Regions from separate parts of the Sinorhizobium sp. NG07B genome, predicted to be linked through region 2. Evidence: riboswitches for the same ligand, from Rfam matches in the RefSeq annotation. Region 2 holds a riboswitch; the other holds the start of a gene.

Region 1 (7,067 bases), on a different contig from region 2:
ACCTGGTCGGCAGCCGGCAAGAGCTATTGGGAAATCGCGACGATCCTCGGCATTTCCGAACGCACGGTCCGCTTCTTCATGAGCAATGCACGCCGCAAGCTCAATGTCGTGTCGAACACGCAAGCGGTTGCGCAGGCAGTCCGCCATGCGTTGATCCCCACCATCTGACGGGGGAATTTACCATCGGAGCTCGCTCCCGGCGCCGGATGCCCCACAAATTTTGTGGGAAAAATCGTTGGATTAAACTGTCACTACCGACAGTTACATGTGTCGCCCGAGCCTGACAGCATCGCTCCATCGCGCAAACACGATGGAGCGAAAGATGATCAGGATAGTGAACGGAAACGCTCGCGGAAAACATCCGCAGGCCATCGACGAGATGTTCCGGCTGCGCAAGCGCGTCTTCCACGACTTCTTGAAATGGGACGTCAGGACCGAGGGCGATTGGGAAATCGACCACTACGACAAGGCCAATCCGCTCTATGTGATGTCCTATTCGCCGGAAACCGGGAAGCTGCGTGGCTCGCTCAGGCTCCTGCCGACGCTGGGGCCGAACATGCTGGATGATACATTCCCGGTGCTGCTCGGCGGCAACCCGGAAATCCGGAGCGCTTCGGTCTGGGAATCGAGCCGCTTCTGCATCGACCCGGATATTTCCCAGGACCGGTCTTCGAACCAGGTGACGGTCGCCGCCGCCGAACTGATGTGCGGCGTCGGCGAACTTGGCCTTGCCTCCGGCATCAGCCACATCGTCACCGTCACAGACGTCTTCCTTGAGCGGATGTTCCGCCGCATGGGGTGCCCCGGAGAACGGATTGCCGAGCCGCACAGGATCGGCAATGTCTACGCGGTCGCGGTCGCCTGGGAAGTGTCGAGAAGCCTGCTTCGACAGATGAAGGCCGTTGCCCTCATCGAAGGGACGGTGCTCGAACGGCCCATGTCGCTCGAAACTGCAAGGGCGGCCTAATCATGGCCGGGCCGTTCAGGCGGCCCGGCCCTTCCTGTCTCGGAACACGTATTAACGCAAACGCCGTCTTGTCGTTGCGCCCTCACCCTAACGTCGTATGATGTGACTACAGGCGCCCCTGTCCCGCGATCAGCGGAGCGAAATGCAGGAAAGACGAGTGTCAGTGTCCCGATCCACTGCGTCCTTGAGGATGATGCGCCTTGCGGCCGCTCTGCTGCCCCTCGCCTTGGCTATGCCTGGGCAGGCATCGGCCACCGACGTCTGCGCGCGCCTCAGCGCCCGCCTCGCAGAGCTGCCGGCGGCGTTGACGACAAACGCCAATCTGCGCGATTTCACCGGCGCGGTTTCGCGACAGAACATCGAACTTCGCCGCGCCAGGAACGAAAGGCGGCGCATGGAATGCAGCGACGAGTCCGTCGTCTACATCGAAAGCGAAAATGCGGCTGCCTGTGCCGAGCTTGACGATGCGATTGCGCGCATGGAGGACAATCTCCACACGCTCAAGGCCCAACGCCGGCACCTGATTTCGAAGGGCAATGAGGACATGCGCCGGCGGATCCTCGCCGCCATGGAATTGAACGACTGCTCGGGGGACGCCGCTCCGAACTGGGACGAGACGGTTCCGGATGAATTCGGCACCGAAGAGGCGCGCGCTCATCGCAACATCCTCGAAAGCTTCCCGCCGGACGGCGAGGACTATCCGTTGCTGTTCGATGGTCCGACCGACGATTTCACATTCATGGAGAACGGCGCGGCAGGCGGCTTCAGGACCATGTGCGTGCGGACCTGCGACGGAGCATTTTTCCCGATTTCGTCGAACGCCACGCCGGCCGACTTCGGACGCGACGCCGAGCTTTGCCGGGCACGATGCCCCGGCGCCGATACGGAACTCTATTATCACGTCCTCGCCACCGAGGAGAGCGAGCAGATGGTTTCGGCGTCCACGGGAAGGCCGTACAGGGAACTCCCCAACGCCTTCGCCTATCGTGTGCGCGACGTCGGTTCTCCCGGCATCTGCGGCTGCCAGATTCCGAAGATCACGACGGATCAGAACAAAAGCACCACCTCGGGAACCAAGCTTTCGGTGGTCAGCCCTTCCGTCGTGACGATCGAGGGGCCGTCTGCACCAGCCTTCGGACCAGCGGGGGCAAAGCCCGTGGAAGAGCGCCCCTATGATCCGAAGAGCAGCAAGGTCCGCGTTGTCGGTCCTGCCTTCCTGCCACAGGAAGAGAGCGCGATCGATCTCAAGAACCCTCGGGGATCGCGTTACCAGCCGCTGCAGAACGAGTGACACCTTCCCTTTGGGCGGTCGTTACGAGGCTGTCGCGGACGCCCCATCCTTCGTCGAAAACGAGGTCCTCGAGCGGCAAGCGTTGCCGCCAGCCCTTCACCGCCAATTCCGGCTGCTGGTAGAGGCGATCGACATAGCCAAGGCACAGCCAGGCGACGATTTCGATGTGCTCCGGAATTCCGAGGATATCTTTGACCTCGTTCTCGTGGAAAATGCTGACCCAACCGACGCCGACGCCTTCGGACCGCGCCGCGAGCCAAAGATTCTGCACCGCGCAAACCGTCGAATACACGTCCATTTGCGAATTGTGCGTGCGGCCGAGCACGACGGCGCCGCCGCGGGTCCGGTCGCAGGTCACGCAAATGCCGAGCGGCGCCTTGCGTATGCCCTCGAGCTTGAGTGACCGGTATTTCGCCTGCGCCTCGCCCGAAAACATTCCGGCTGCCTCCTCATTGGCGCGCTGGAAAGCCTGCCAGACCCTCTCCCGCGTCTCGATTCGCCGTACGAGCACGAAGTTCCACGGCTGCATGAAGCCGACGGACGGGGCACGATGCGCCGCTTCGAGCAGGCGGGCGATAAGCGGTTCGGGCAGCGGTTCGGGCAGGAACTCGTCGCGCACGTCGCGGCGCGTCTCGATGGCACGATAGACGGCGGCGCGCTCGTCCGGCGAAAAGGCACCGGCCGCCGCAAGGCAGCCGTTCGGGTCAGGCAGCATCGTTCGATCCCCAACAATGCGCAACCTCCCGCCGTCCGCGCGGGGCCGGTCTATCTCGCCAGGCCGGTCTTCTGACTTCGGATCACTCGGCTGCGCCACCTTCCCAGATCGCATCAGGAACCAGTGGCAAAGCTCTGAAAATACTCAGAACTCTTTTGGCGCAGACGTCACCGTCACAGCGTTGGGCACGTGCCGGAATTCTACCGGCTTCCCGATTCTCCCGCAGCAAGCGGGCACCTGACGGCCGCATATGGGCACAGCCGCCGGCGAAACGCAAGGCGGGGGCGCCGCGCCCTGCTCAAGCCGGCCGATAACGCACGAAGGCGAAGGCATCGCCGTTGGGCGACCAGTTCGGAACGTTCATCGTCCCCTGCCCGCCGAAGAGTTCGAAGAGGACACGCGCATTGCTGCCTTCCGGATCCATCAGCCGAAGCCGCACATCGAGATCACGCGGATGGTCGAAGACCTCGCCGTCATAGGACAGCACCAGCAGATGCCTGCCGTCCGGCGACGGGTGCGGGAACCAGTCACCATAAGGGCTGTCGGTGATGCGCTGGACATCGCTGCCGTCCGGCCTCACCCGCCAGATCTGCATGCGGCCGGTGCGGCTCGAATTGAAATAGATCCACGCACCGTCCGGCGACCAGTCCGGGCCGTCGTTGCGGCCCTCGCCATGCGTCAGGCGCCGCTCCTCTCCGCCATCGACCGAAATCGTGTAGATGTCGAAGATCTGGTCGCGGATCCCGCAATAGGTCAAGGTTTTCCCATCCGGGGACCAGCCGTGCCAATAGGACGGCAGGTTGCGCGTCACCAGTCGCGGCGTGCCGCCCTCGGCCGGCAGCAGATAGATCGCCGACTTGCCGAATTCGGTCTTGTCGCTGATCGCCAGCGTTTTCCCGTCCGGCGAAATGCCGTGATCGTTGTTGCATTGCCCGGCAAAGCCCGTGTCGATTTCCACGGGCTCGGAACCGTCAAAGGCAAGCCGATAGAGCCTGCCGTCGCCGTTGATGATCAGGGATTTGCCGTCCGGCGACCAGTTCGGCGCCTCGACCAGCCGCTCCGTCTGCCAGACGACTTGCGTCTCGCCGGTGGCAATATCGAAAATCTCCACCGAACTGCGCATGATCTACCCTCGGTCGCGGAAACGGTTGGTGATCGGATAGCGCCGGTCCCGGCCGAAATTCTTCTTGGTGATCTTGACCCCGGGAGCCGACTGCCGCCGCTTGTATTCGGCGATGTAGAGCAGGTGTTCGATCCGATGCACCGTGGCCTCGTCATGCCCGCGGGCGACGATTTCCTCGGTACTCAGTTCCTTCTCCACCAGGCACTCGAGAATGTCGTCGAGGACCGGATAGGGCGGCAGCGAGTCCTGGTCGGTCTGGTTGGGCCGCAGTTCGGCCGATGGCGCCTTGTCGATGATGTTCAGCGGGATGACCTCGCCGGAGGGGCCGAGTGCTCCGGGCGGCACAGCGCCATTGCGCCAGCGCGACAGTGCATAGACCTGCATCTTGTAAAGGTCCTTGATCGGGTTAAAGCCGCCGTTCATGTCGCCGTAGAGCGTCGCGTAGCCGACCGACATTTCCGATTTGTTGCCGGTGGTCACCACCATCGAGCCGAACTTGTTGGAGATCGCCATCAGGATCGTGCCGCGCGTGCGGCTCTGCAGGTTCTCCTCGGTGATCCCGGATTCGGTCCCCTCGAACGTGTCGGCGAGAGCATTGAGAAAGCCTTCGACGGGCTCCTCGATCGCAACGACGTCATAATGGCAGCCGAGCGCCTTGGCACAGGCCTCGGCGTCCTTCAGCGATTCCCGCGACGTATAGCGATAGGGCAGCATGATCGTGCGAACCCGCTCCTCGCCGAGCGCGTCCACGGCGAGCGTCGCGCAGATCGCCGAGTCGATGCCGCCCGACAGGCCGAGGACGACGTTCTTGAAGCCGTTCTTGTTGACGTAGTCGCGCAGCCCCAACATGCAGGCGCGATAGTCCGCCTCCTCGCATTCCGGCAGGCGAGACCGGAGTCCGTTGTGTGAGACCCAGCCGTCGTCACCCCTCGTCCATTCGGAGATCGCGAGCGCCTCCTCGAACTGGCTCATCTGGAAGGCGAGCGAGCGATCGGCATTGAAGCCGAAGCTCGCGCCGTCGAAGACCAGTTCGTCCTGCCCGCCGAGCTGATTGGCATAGATCATCGGCAAGCCGGTCTCTATCACCTGCTTCAGCACGATCTGGTGACGGACATCAACTTTACCGCGGTAGTAGGGCGAACCGTTCGGAGAAAGCAGGATTTCGGCGCCGCTTTCCTCGAGCGTCTCGCAGACGCCGAGCTCTCCCCAAATGTCTTCGCAGATCGGAACCCCGATGCGAATGCCGCGGAAATTCACCGGACCGGGCATCTCGCCTTGATCGAACACCCGCTTTTCGTCGAACTCGCCGTAATTCGGCAGATCCACCTTATCACGGACGGCGATGATCTTGCCCCCGTCCAGGACGGCCACCGAATTGTGCCGCTGCGCGGAGGCTTGACGGGGGAAGCCGATGATCACTCCCGGCCCTCCATCCGCCGTCTCTGCGGCGAGGTTCTCGACGGCGCGCAGGCACGCCTTCAGGAAGGCCGGTTTCAGCACCAGGTCTTCAGGCGGATAGCCGGAAATGAAAAGCTCGGTGAACAGCACCAGGTCGGCGCCCTGGCGCGCGGCGTCGGCCCGCGCTTCGCGCGCCTTGGCGAGGTTGCCGGCGATATCGCCGACGGTCGGATTGAGCTGGGCTACGGCGATCCGTAGCGTCGAAGGTGCGGCTTTCTGTGGGGTCATGGCAGGCCTGTCGGTGTTTCCTCGGCGAATGCATCCAGCTTAAGGCTTGTACTTAACGCATCAGGGGGCAAAAAACCCCCTCCCAATCGCAATGCTTAGAAAAAATCTGAAAAATCCTGTTGTTCCCGGCCGTTAGTGACGCGACAGGGACCCGTCGCCACAGCGGGAACCTGAGGATCATCAAAGCCGTTTCGCCATTCATCCCCCGTTCAAGATGACGGTCGTATGACAGTTGAACGAAAGTTTTGTGAAATTGGAGAAGTTGTGGCCAGTATCGATTCCGCCGCGAGAGGTCCTCAGGTCTATGTCGAAAGGCCGGGCTTTTCCGTCAGACACGCAAAGACCCTGGCGGGCACCCGCAGCGCGCTGTTTTCGCTTTCGCTTGCCGCGACGATCGTCTTTGCGGTCGAGTTCATCGTGCGCCAGTCAGGCTCCGAAACGATCGCCTATTTCATCGATCCGATGCGGCCGGCCTGGACGACGGTCGCAGTCTTCTTCCTCGTCATGCTGGCGCTCGACGCGCTGTTTGGCCGTGAGCACAAGGGCGCGCTCGTGGTGGCGCCGCTCGCCATCATCCCGGCATTTATCTGCCAGCAGAAGCAAGTCTTCCTGTCCGACCCGCTCTATCCCACCGATTTTCTGTTCGGCCGTCAGATCATGGAGCTGATGCCGGTGCTGGTGAAGGATCGGCCATGGACCGCAGTCGGCGTCGTTCTCGGAATTCTGGCAACCGTCATCGCCATCGCCCTGCTGCTGCGCTACGCCTGGCGGAACTTTCCGAAGCTGACCAGCCGGGAGCGTCTCGCACGGGTCGTCTTCGCCCTGCCGCTGCTCGTCGCCTTCTGGAACATCATGGACTACAACCAGTTCTCCTGGGTCCGTGACCGGTTGCGCGTCATTCCGATCATGTGGGACCAGACCGAGAACTACCGCCACAACGGCTTCGTGCTCGCCTTCGCGATCAACCTGCCGATGGCCAATGTGAGCGCTCCGCCCGGCTACATGGCCGATGCGATCGGCCGAATTCCCGTAAAGCCGCTGCCCGCCGGAACGACGCATCGCGGCAAGCCGGACGTCATCGTGCTGATGAGCGAATCCTTCTGGGATCCGACGCGTCTGCCCAAGGTCAAGCTGACGCCCGATCCGATGCCGACGATCCGCGAACTCCAGGGCGGCAACGTCTTCTCGCCCGAATTCGGCGGCATGACGGCCAATGTCGAGTTCGAAGCGCTGACCGGCTTTTCGAATGCCTTCTTGCCCTATGGCAGCATTCCATACCAGCAAT
Region 2 (7,067 bases):
TGTCGCAGCTCAGGATGGGCGGATAGCGCCGCCTCAATCAATCCTGCCGCAGCACCTTGTCCGGGTTCATGATTCCGGCCGGATCGAAGGCATGCTTGATCCGCCGCATTAGCTCGATCTCGATCGGCGCGCGGATGGCCGCAAGTTCGTCGCGCTTCAACTGGCCGATGCCGTGTTCGGCCGAGATCGATCCGTTATATTTCAGCACAATGGCGTGAACGATCGCGTTCACTTCGTGCCAGCGGGCCAGAAAGGTCTCGCGGTCCGCGCCGACCGGCTGGGTAATGTTGTAGTGGATGTTGCCGTCGCCCATATGGCCGAAGGCGCAGATGCGTGCGTTGGGGATTGCCGTGATGACCGCCGCATCCGCTTCCGCCATGAAGGCGGGAATGCTCGACACCGGTACCGACACGTCATGCTTGATCGAGCCGCCCTCGGGTTTCTGCGCCGGAGACATGCTCTCGCGCATGTGCCACAGCGCCTTTCGCTGCGCTTCGCTCTGGGCGATGACGGCATTCTCGATGAGACCCTCCTCTGCGCCTGCTTCGAGCAGGCTTTGCACCATCTGCTCCGAACTCTCGGCCGAGTCGGAGGTGGAGATATCGATCAGCGCATACCAGGGATGACTTGTTTCCATCGGGTCGCGAACGCCCGGTATGTGGCGGGTGGTGAACTCGATGCCGAGCCTCGGCATCAGTTCGAAGCCGGTCAAGGCGGGACCGCAGAGGCTCGATGCCCGCTCGAAGAGTCCGAGCGCCTCTTCGACGCTTGCGAGCCCGGCAAAGGCGACCTGATGGCCGCGCGGCTTCGGGAAGAGCCTTAGGACGGCGCCGGTGATGACCCCGAGCGTCCCTTCGGCGCCGATGAACAGATCGCGTAGGTCGTAGCCGGTATTGTCCTTCTTGAGGCGTCGGAGACCGTCCCAGATTTCGCCGGTCGGGAGCACGACTTCCAGCCCCATGCAGAGCTGTCGCATGTTGCCATAGGCAAGCACGGCGGTGCCGCCGGCATTGGTGGAAAGATTGCCGCCGATCCGCGCCGATCCTTCGGAGCCAAGCGACAGCGGAAACAGCCGGTCGACGTCGTCCGCCGCCTTCTGAATGTCTGCGAGAATGCAGCCGGCGTCGGCGACGATCACATTGCCGACCGGGTCGATGTCGCGGATGCGGTTCAGCCGCTCAAGGGAAAGCACCACATCGGCCTTTCCCTCGCGCGGGATCTGGCCGGCCACGTGGCCGGTGTTTCCGCCCTGGGGCACGATCGCCGTCTGGCTCTGGCTGGCGAGCCGCAGGATGCGCGAGACTTCATCGACCGAGGCGGGCTTCAGCACGAGCGGTGTCGTGCCGCGGTAAAGCCCGCGCGATTCGACGAGATAGGGCGCCGTCTCCGCCGGTCCGGTCAGCGCATGGCCGGGGCCGACGATGTCGGTGAACGAGGCGATCAGTTCGGGAGAAGGGATTGCTGTGCTCATGACCTGCCTGCGATTTATATTGCCGAAACAGCCGGACCACACAGGTCTCGCGCTTCCGGTCAGATCCTCGGGGCGGCGGCCCGTTCGAGCCGGTCGACGATCGCTTCGCCAAGGCCTTCGCCCGGGATCGGCCCGAAAGCGATGGTTCGAGCGCCGCTCGCATCTGCCTTTTTCATATAGTCGAAAAGATTGGCGGCCGCTTCCCTGAGATTGCCCGTTGGGCTGAGGTCGAGGACGATCGCCGCGCTGCCTTCGCCAGGCAGCGCCTTGCCGCCGAAGCGGATCAGCGCCTCTCCCGTGTGGACGTCCGTCGCATTGAGCCGCACCGCGGCACCCGGCGCATAATGCGAGGCGAGCATGCCGGGAGCTTCGATCGTCGCGCCGGCCGCTTCCGGCCGCTCAACGGGAAGGCCGGCGAGCGCCTCGATCTCGGCCGCATCGAGACCCCCCGGCCGAAGCAGCCGCAGCCGGCCGTTTTCGACCTTGATGATCGTCGATTCGAGGCCGATTTCCGCCGGGCCGGCATCGAGGATCAGCTTCAGCTTCGCACCGAGATCCGCCTCCACATGGGCCGCGCTGGTCGGACTGATCTTGCCCGACGTATTGGCGCTCGGCGCCGCCAGCGGGCGCCCAAAATGTGAGATCACCCGCCGGGAAAAACCTTCAGGCATGCGGATCCCGAGCGTGTCGAGGCCGGCCGAGGCAAGCGCGTGCACGGTACTTTCGGGTCGCTGAGTGAGAATCAGGGTCAGCGGCCCCGGCCAGAAGGCTTCCGCGAGGCGTCGGGAGATGGGGTCGAATATCACATGCGCTTCGGCCATTCCCATGTCCGAGACGTGGCAGATCAGCGGATTGAAACGCGGCCGGCCCTTCATCTCGTAGATGCGGCTGATCGCATCGGCACTCGTTGCGTCTGCTGCAAGGCCGTAGACGGTTTCCGTCGGGATCGCCACGGGCTCACCTTCGGAAAGCACCGCGCAGGCCGTTTCGATCGCCCGATCCGGTTCGCTGCGCGTATCGATGATTTCGGCCATGGCGGTTCTGGTCCTTTCCGTCGCTTCCTTAACGGAGGAGGAGGGAAAACAGAACGATTTTCTTTGTCGATGACCGGCGTCAGAGGCTGCGAATGATCCGCCGCAGCGCTTCGTCGCGTGCGCCGAGCATCAGGACGTTCTTGAGCGCCACCTTCGGGTCCTGCGTCCGGAAGATCAGGCCGTTGCCCCGAACATTTCGATCGAGGACCATCCGCCCCTCTTCGGTGCCGGGTTGAATGGCCACGGCGAAATACATGCGCGAGTAGCTTGTCTGTATGCGTTCGAAGAAGTGCGCCTCGTCGCCGAGGTCGGAGAAGAAGTTGGCAAAGTAGAACGCCCAGGTGACGTCTCGCGATCGAGCGAGATGAGTCCGCGCCGCGGTGACATGGCAATAGCCGAGGTGGGGACTGTCGGCGAGGGTCCTGTGGAAGATCATCTTCGGGAACTGGATCGAGGCATGAAAGCCGTTGATCCGCCTGTGTGTCGTCTCTCCCGCCGCCTGTAATCTCTGTCCGGTTCTCTCTGCCACTTCCTCATGCGTCATGTAGCGGCGCTGTTCGGGCAACCACGGCCGGCGCCGGTCGATTCGGCCCGTGCGCAGGAACTCTGTATGGCCGCCCGCCGTTTTCGGCGCCGGCGCCTGCGCTTTGCCTGAGGCGTCGTAATATCTGATTTTTGCCATCGACCTCTGCGTCACTTGTCGCTGAACGGACTAAACCGTCAGCGAACGCTAAATCACTATGGTTAATAGAGTATTTCGGGCGCCCGTGCATCGCTTTATGTCGCAAAATGGCCCGTGATCTTCGCGGCCTGGATGCCGCTGCGAAAAAAAGCGCCATTTGCCGAAAAATGTATCTATCACATTGTTTATTATAGAAGATGTCACAGGACTTCCAACGCGCGCGCATCGAAAATCTTTGTCGTCTTTCTGGAATGGAATGTCGCGCACCGGCAATTGCCGAGCCTGTCTGGCCGCTTAGATTCGAATTGCTCAAGGTGCCGCTTCTTCGCAGGGAGGGGCGGAGAATTGGGAAGCCGGTCAAATCCCGGCGCTGCCCCCGCAACGGTGGTGGAGTGAACCCCCGGCATAAGGCCACTGGACAATCGTCCGGGAAGGCGCCGGGCAGGGCCCTCGGGCCGCTCCAGAGCCCGGAAACCAGCCTTGAGGAAAACGACCGTAACTGGTTGCGGCGGGCAGCCGGATCGGAGCCAAGGCGCACGACATCTCTCCGGCGCGGTTCCCGTCCTGCCTGCCCGAAACAGGGCTAACGAGGACATGGGCATGGACATCCAGAACGAAATGCTGCGCAAGCTGAAGACCCGCCGCGAGGGCTACAGCCTCGATCGGGCCTTCTACATCGACCCGGACTATTACCGTCAGGACCTGGAGAATATCTGGTACAAAGACTGGCTATTCGTCGGCCACGACTGCGAAATCCCGCGTCCCGGCAATTACTTCACGCTGCAGGTCGGCGACTATCCGATCGTCATCGTGCGCGATCGCCATGGGGCGGTCCGAGCGCTGCACAATTCCTGCCGCCACCGCGGCTCGCGCGTTTGCACCCAGCACAAGGGATCCTCGGCCAAGCTCGTTTGTCCCTATCACCAGTGGACCTACGAACTCGATGGCAGGCTGCTCTTCGCCCGGCAGATGCCGGAGGATTTCGATCCGGCCCAGCACAGCCTGAAGCCGGTCAATTGCGAAACGGTCGGCGGCTATATCTTCATCAGCCTTGCCGAGCGGCCCATGGATTTCCAGCCCTTCCGCGACACGGTTGCAGCCTATCTCGCGCCGCATCGCCTCGGCGAAACCAAGGTCGCCTATGAAAGCACCATCGTCGAGAAGGGCAATTGGAAGCTCGTCTGGGAGAACAACCGCGAGTGCTACCATTGCGCCGCCAACCATCCGGAACTCTGCCGGACCTATCCCGAGGCTCCGACTGTGACGGGCGTCCAGGGCGCCATGGACGATCCGGAAATCGGTGCACATTGGGAGAGATGCGAGGCGGCGGGGCTGCCGAGCGCCTTCAAGATCGGGCCGACCGGCCAGTTCCGCATGACGAGGATGCCGCTGATCAACGGGGCGGAGAGCTATACGATGTCCGGCGAGAAGGCGGTCCGCAAGCAGCTTTCCGGCGACATAAGCGCGAACCGCATCGGCACGCTGCTGCTCTTCCATTACCCGACGACCTGGAACCACATCCTCGGCGACCATGCGATCACCTTCCGCGTGCTGCCGCTCGGGCCGGAACTGACGCAGGTCACGACGAAATGGCTCGTCAGCAAGGATGCGGTCGAAGGGGTCGACTATACCCTCGAAGACCTCACCCATGTCTGGACCGAGACCAACGACCAGGACCGGCAGATCGTCGAGGAAAACGCCTTCGGCATCCGCTCGCCGGCCTATGAGCCGGGTCCCTATTCGGCCGAACACGAGGGCGGGGTCATGCAGTTCGTCGACTGGTATTCGCGCTTCATGCAGGATCGCCTGCAGGGCAGCGCCGCTCCTCTGTCGCGGGTGGCATGACGATGGAAATGGCACGCTCCTTTCACCACTTCGACGAACTGCAGCCCTGGAAAGATCGCCAGTTCCTGCTCGAATGCATCTCCGCGGTCGGCGAGACCGCGGACGTGATGACCTTCACCTTCCGGTCCGACAGGCCGGCCTGGTTCCGCTACCTGCCCGGGCAGTTCGTGACGCTGGAACTCCCCGTCGGCGAGGAACCGGTGATGCGCACCTATACGCTATCGTCCTCGCCGTCCCGCCCGCTTTCCGTGGCGGTCACGGCCAAGGCGCAGTCGAACAGCATCGGCACGCGCTGGATGTTCGACAATCTCAGGCCTGGCATGACGTTGAAGGCGCTGGGGCCGCTCGGCGATTTCAGCTTCGTGCGCCATCCGGGCGAAAAATATCTGTTCGTCTCGGCCGGCTCCGGCATCACGCCGATGATGTCGATGACGCGCTGGATGGCGGATTGCGCGCCGGACACGGATGTGACCTTCATTTCCTGTGCCCGGCAGCCGGAGGATCTGCTGTTCAAGCCGGAGCTGGAGATCCTCGCCCGCCAGATGCCGCGTCTCAATCTCGGCTTCCTGGTGGAAGGACACGAAGCGCGTCACGGCTGGCACGGCCTGCGCGGCCGTATCGATGCGACGAAGCTGCCGCTGCTTGCACCGGACTTTCTGGAGCGAACGGTCTTCTGTTGCGGACCCGAACCCTTCATGCGCGGGGTTCGGGAGATGCTGGAGGGGGCCGGTTTCGATATGGCCCGCTACCACCAGGAAAGCTTCCAGCCGGCGGCGGCGCCGGCGGCAGAGGAACTCGCCATCCGCGCCGGCTCGGCGGCCGGCGCTCAAGGCGAGGCAGCCCGGGTAACCTTCACCATGAGCGGCAGGGAAGTCTCGACCGTCCCCGGCCAGACGATCCTGCAGACAGCACGCGCCAACGGGGTCAGGATCGGTGCGGCCTGCGAGGGCGGCATCTGCGGCACGTGCCGCGTCTTGAAGATCGCCGGCGAAGTCGAGATGAACCACAATGGCGGTATTCTCGATGACGAAGTCGACGAGGGCTACATCCTCGCCTGCTGCTCGCGGCCTATCGGCGACGTTCAGATCGAAGCGTAGACAGCTACAGGCGCCGTCCGGCTTTTTCAGCGGCGCTCGGGCTGGTTGGGCAGGTGGGCCTCGGCGGCCTTCACGCTGATCGCACCGGTGACCGTTCCGTCGACGCCGGCGCCCGAGCCGCTCTCGGCCTCGGCACGGCTGATGAGCAGGGGTTTTGCGAGCGGGACGGTGGCCGCGGCGCTCACCGCCGGCGCCTTGCCAATCTTCGCGGAGGCGATGACGGTGACGATCGGCGGCTTCTCCGGGAGCAGCGCGCCCTGCGGCCACACCTTCTTCAACTCTGAAACGGTCATTGCGGCGACGTTGACGTCGATGTCGTTGAGCGTCCCGGGCACGCGATAGGGGCAGCGCTTCTTTCCGCAATTATGCGACGACGAGAACTGCCACAGCGCATAGCGATCCCAGTTGCCCATCGGAAAGACGTCGCGAATGTCGGGCTTGTAGCGGGCATACCAGAGCGGCAGGCGGGAAAGCAGCCGATGCTGGGCGCGGTTGGCGGCGATCTGCTTCGCGGTGATGTGGTTGGTGTAGAGAATGGGGTATCGCCCGGTGCGGGCCTTGATATGGCCGGCAAAGATCGCGGCGTCCTCGAGTGACATGTAGTTCTCGGGATCGATACCCTCGAGGTCGAGAACCATCAATTCGTCCTCGCGCGGCGCCGCATAATCGAGGAAGTGGTTGGCCTGATCGACGGGATTGCCCGGGCGCGCCAGGTGATAGGCGCCCCAGAGCAGTCCATGGGAGCGGGCGATCATTCGGCGCGTCTGATAGAGCTCCCGGCTGACCGCATATTTTCGCCACATCGTCTTGCAATGGGCGACCGTGTCTCCGCCGTGATCGCCGGTGCAGCTGTAGCTTTCCGGAAGGCCGTCGGAGGCCTTCGCGATGAAGCCGGCGATGCGCTTGTCCTTCAGCATCGCTTCCCAGTCGATGCTGTT

The links. Region 2 has a riboswitch for cobalamin ahead of CO664_RS15405 (aromatic ring-hydroxylating dioxygenase subunit alpha). Riboswitches for the same ligand answer to the same signal wherever they lie in the genome.
Region 1: linked by a shared signal. The riboswitch ahead of bluB (5,6-dimethylbenzimidazole synthase) and the one ahead of CO664_RS15405 (aromatic ring-hydroxylating dioxygenase subunit alpha) in region 2 are both predicted to bind cobalamin.

Annotation. Positions count from the first base shown of each region.
Region 1 is NZ_NWTD01000001.1:1,481,323-1,488,389, reverse strand. It holds gene CO664_RS07170 (LuxR family transcriptional regulator) at 1-168, shown strand, start outside; gene CO664_RS07165 (acyl-homoserine-lactone synthase) at 323-967, shown strand; gene CO664_RS07160 (DUF2865 domain-containing protein) at 1,158-2,258, shown strand; gene bluB (5,6-dimethylbenzimidazole synthase) at 2,212-2,973, opposite strand; cobalamin riboswitch at 3,017-3,229, opposite strand; gene CO664_RS07150 (TolB family protein) at 3,272-4,096, opposite strand; gene CO664_RS07145 (NAD+ synthase) at 4,100-5,782, opposite strand; gene CO664_RS07140 (LTA synthase family protein) at 6,047-7,067, shown strand, end outside.
Region 2 is NZ_NWTD01000004.1:153,996-161,062, forward strand. It holds gene CO664_RS15385 (DUF1217 domain-containing protein) at 1-26, shown strand, start outside; gene CO664_RS15390 (FAD-binding oxidoreductase) at 38-1,471, opposite strand; gene CO664_RS15395 (L-threonylcarbamoyladenylate synthase) at 1,531-2,505, opposite strand; gene CO664_RS15400 (DUF6656 family protein) at 2,585-3,187, opposite strand; cobalamin riboswitch at 3,483-3,685, shown strand; gene CO664_RS15405 (aromatic ring-hydroxylating dioxygenase subunit alpha) at 3,788-5,032, shown strand; gene CO664_RS15410 (hybrid-cluster NAD(P)-dependent oxidoreductase) at 5,029-6,129, shown strand; gene CO664_RS15415 (glycoside hydrolase family 25 protein) at 6,156-7,067, opposite strand, start outside.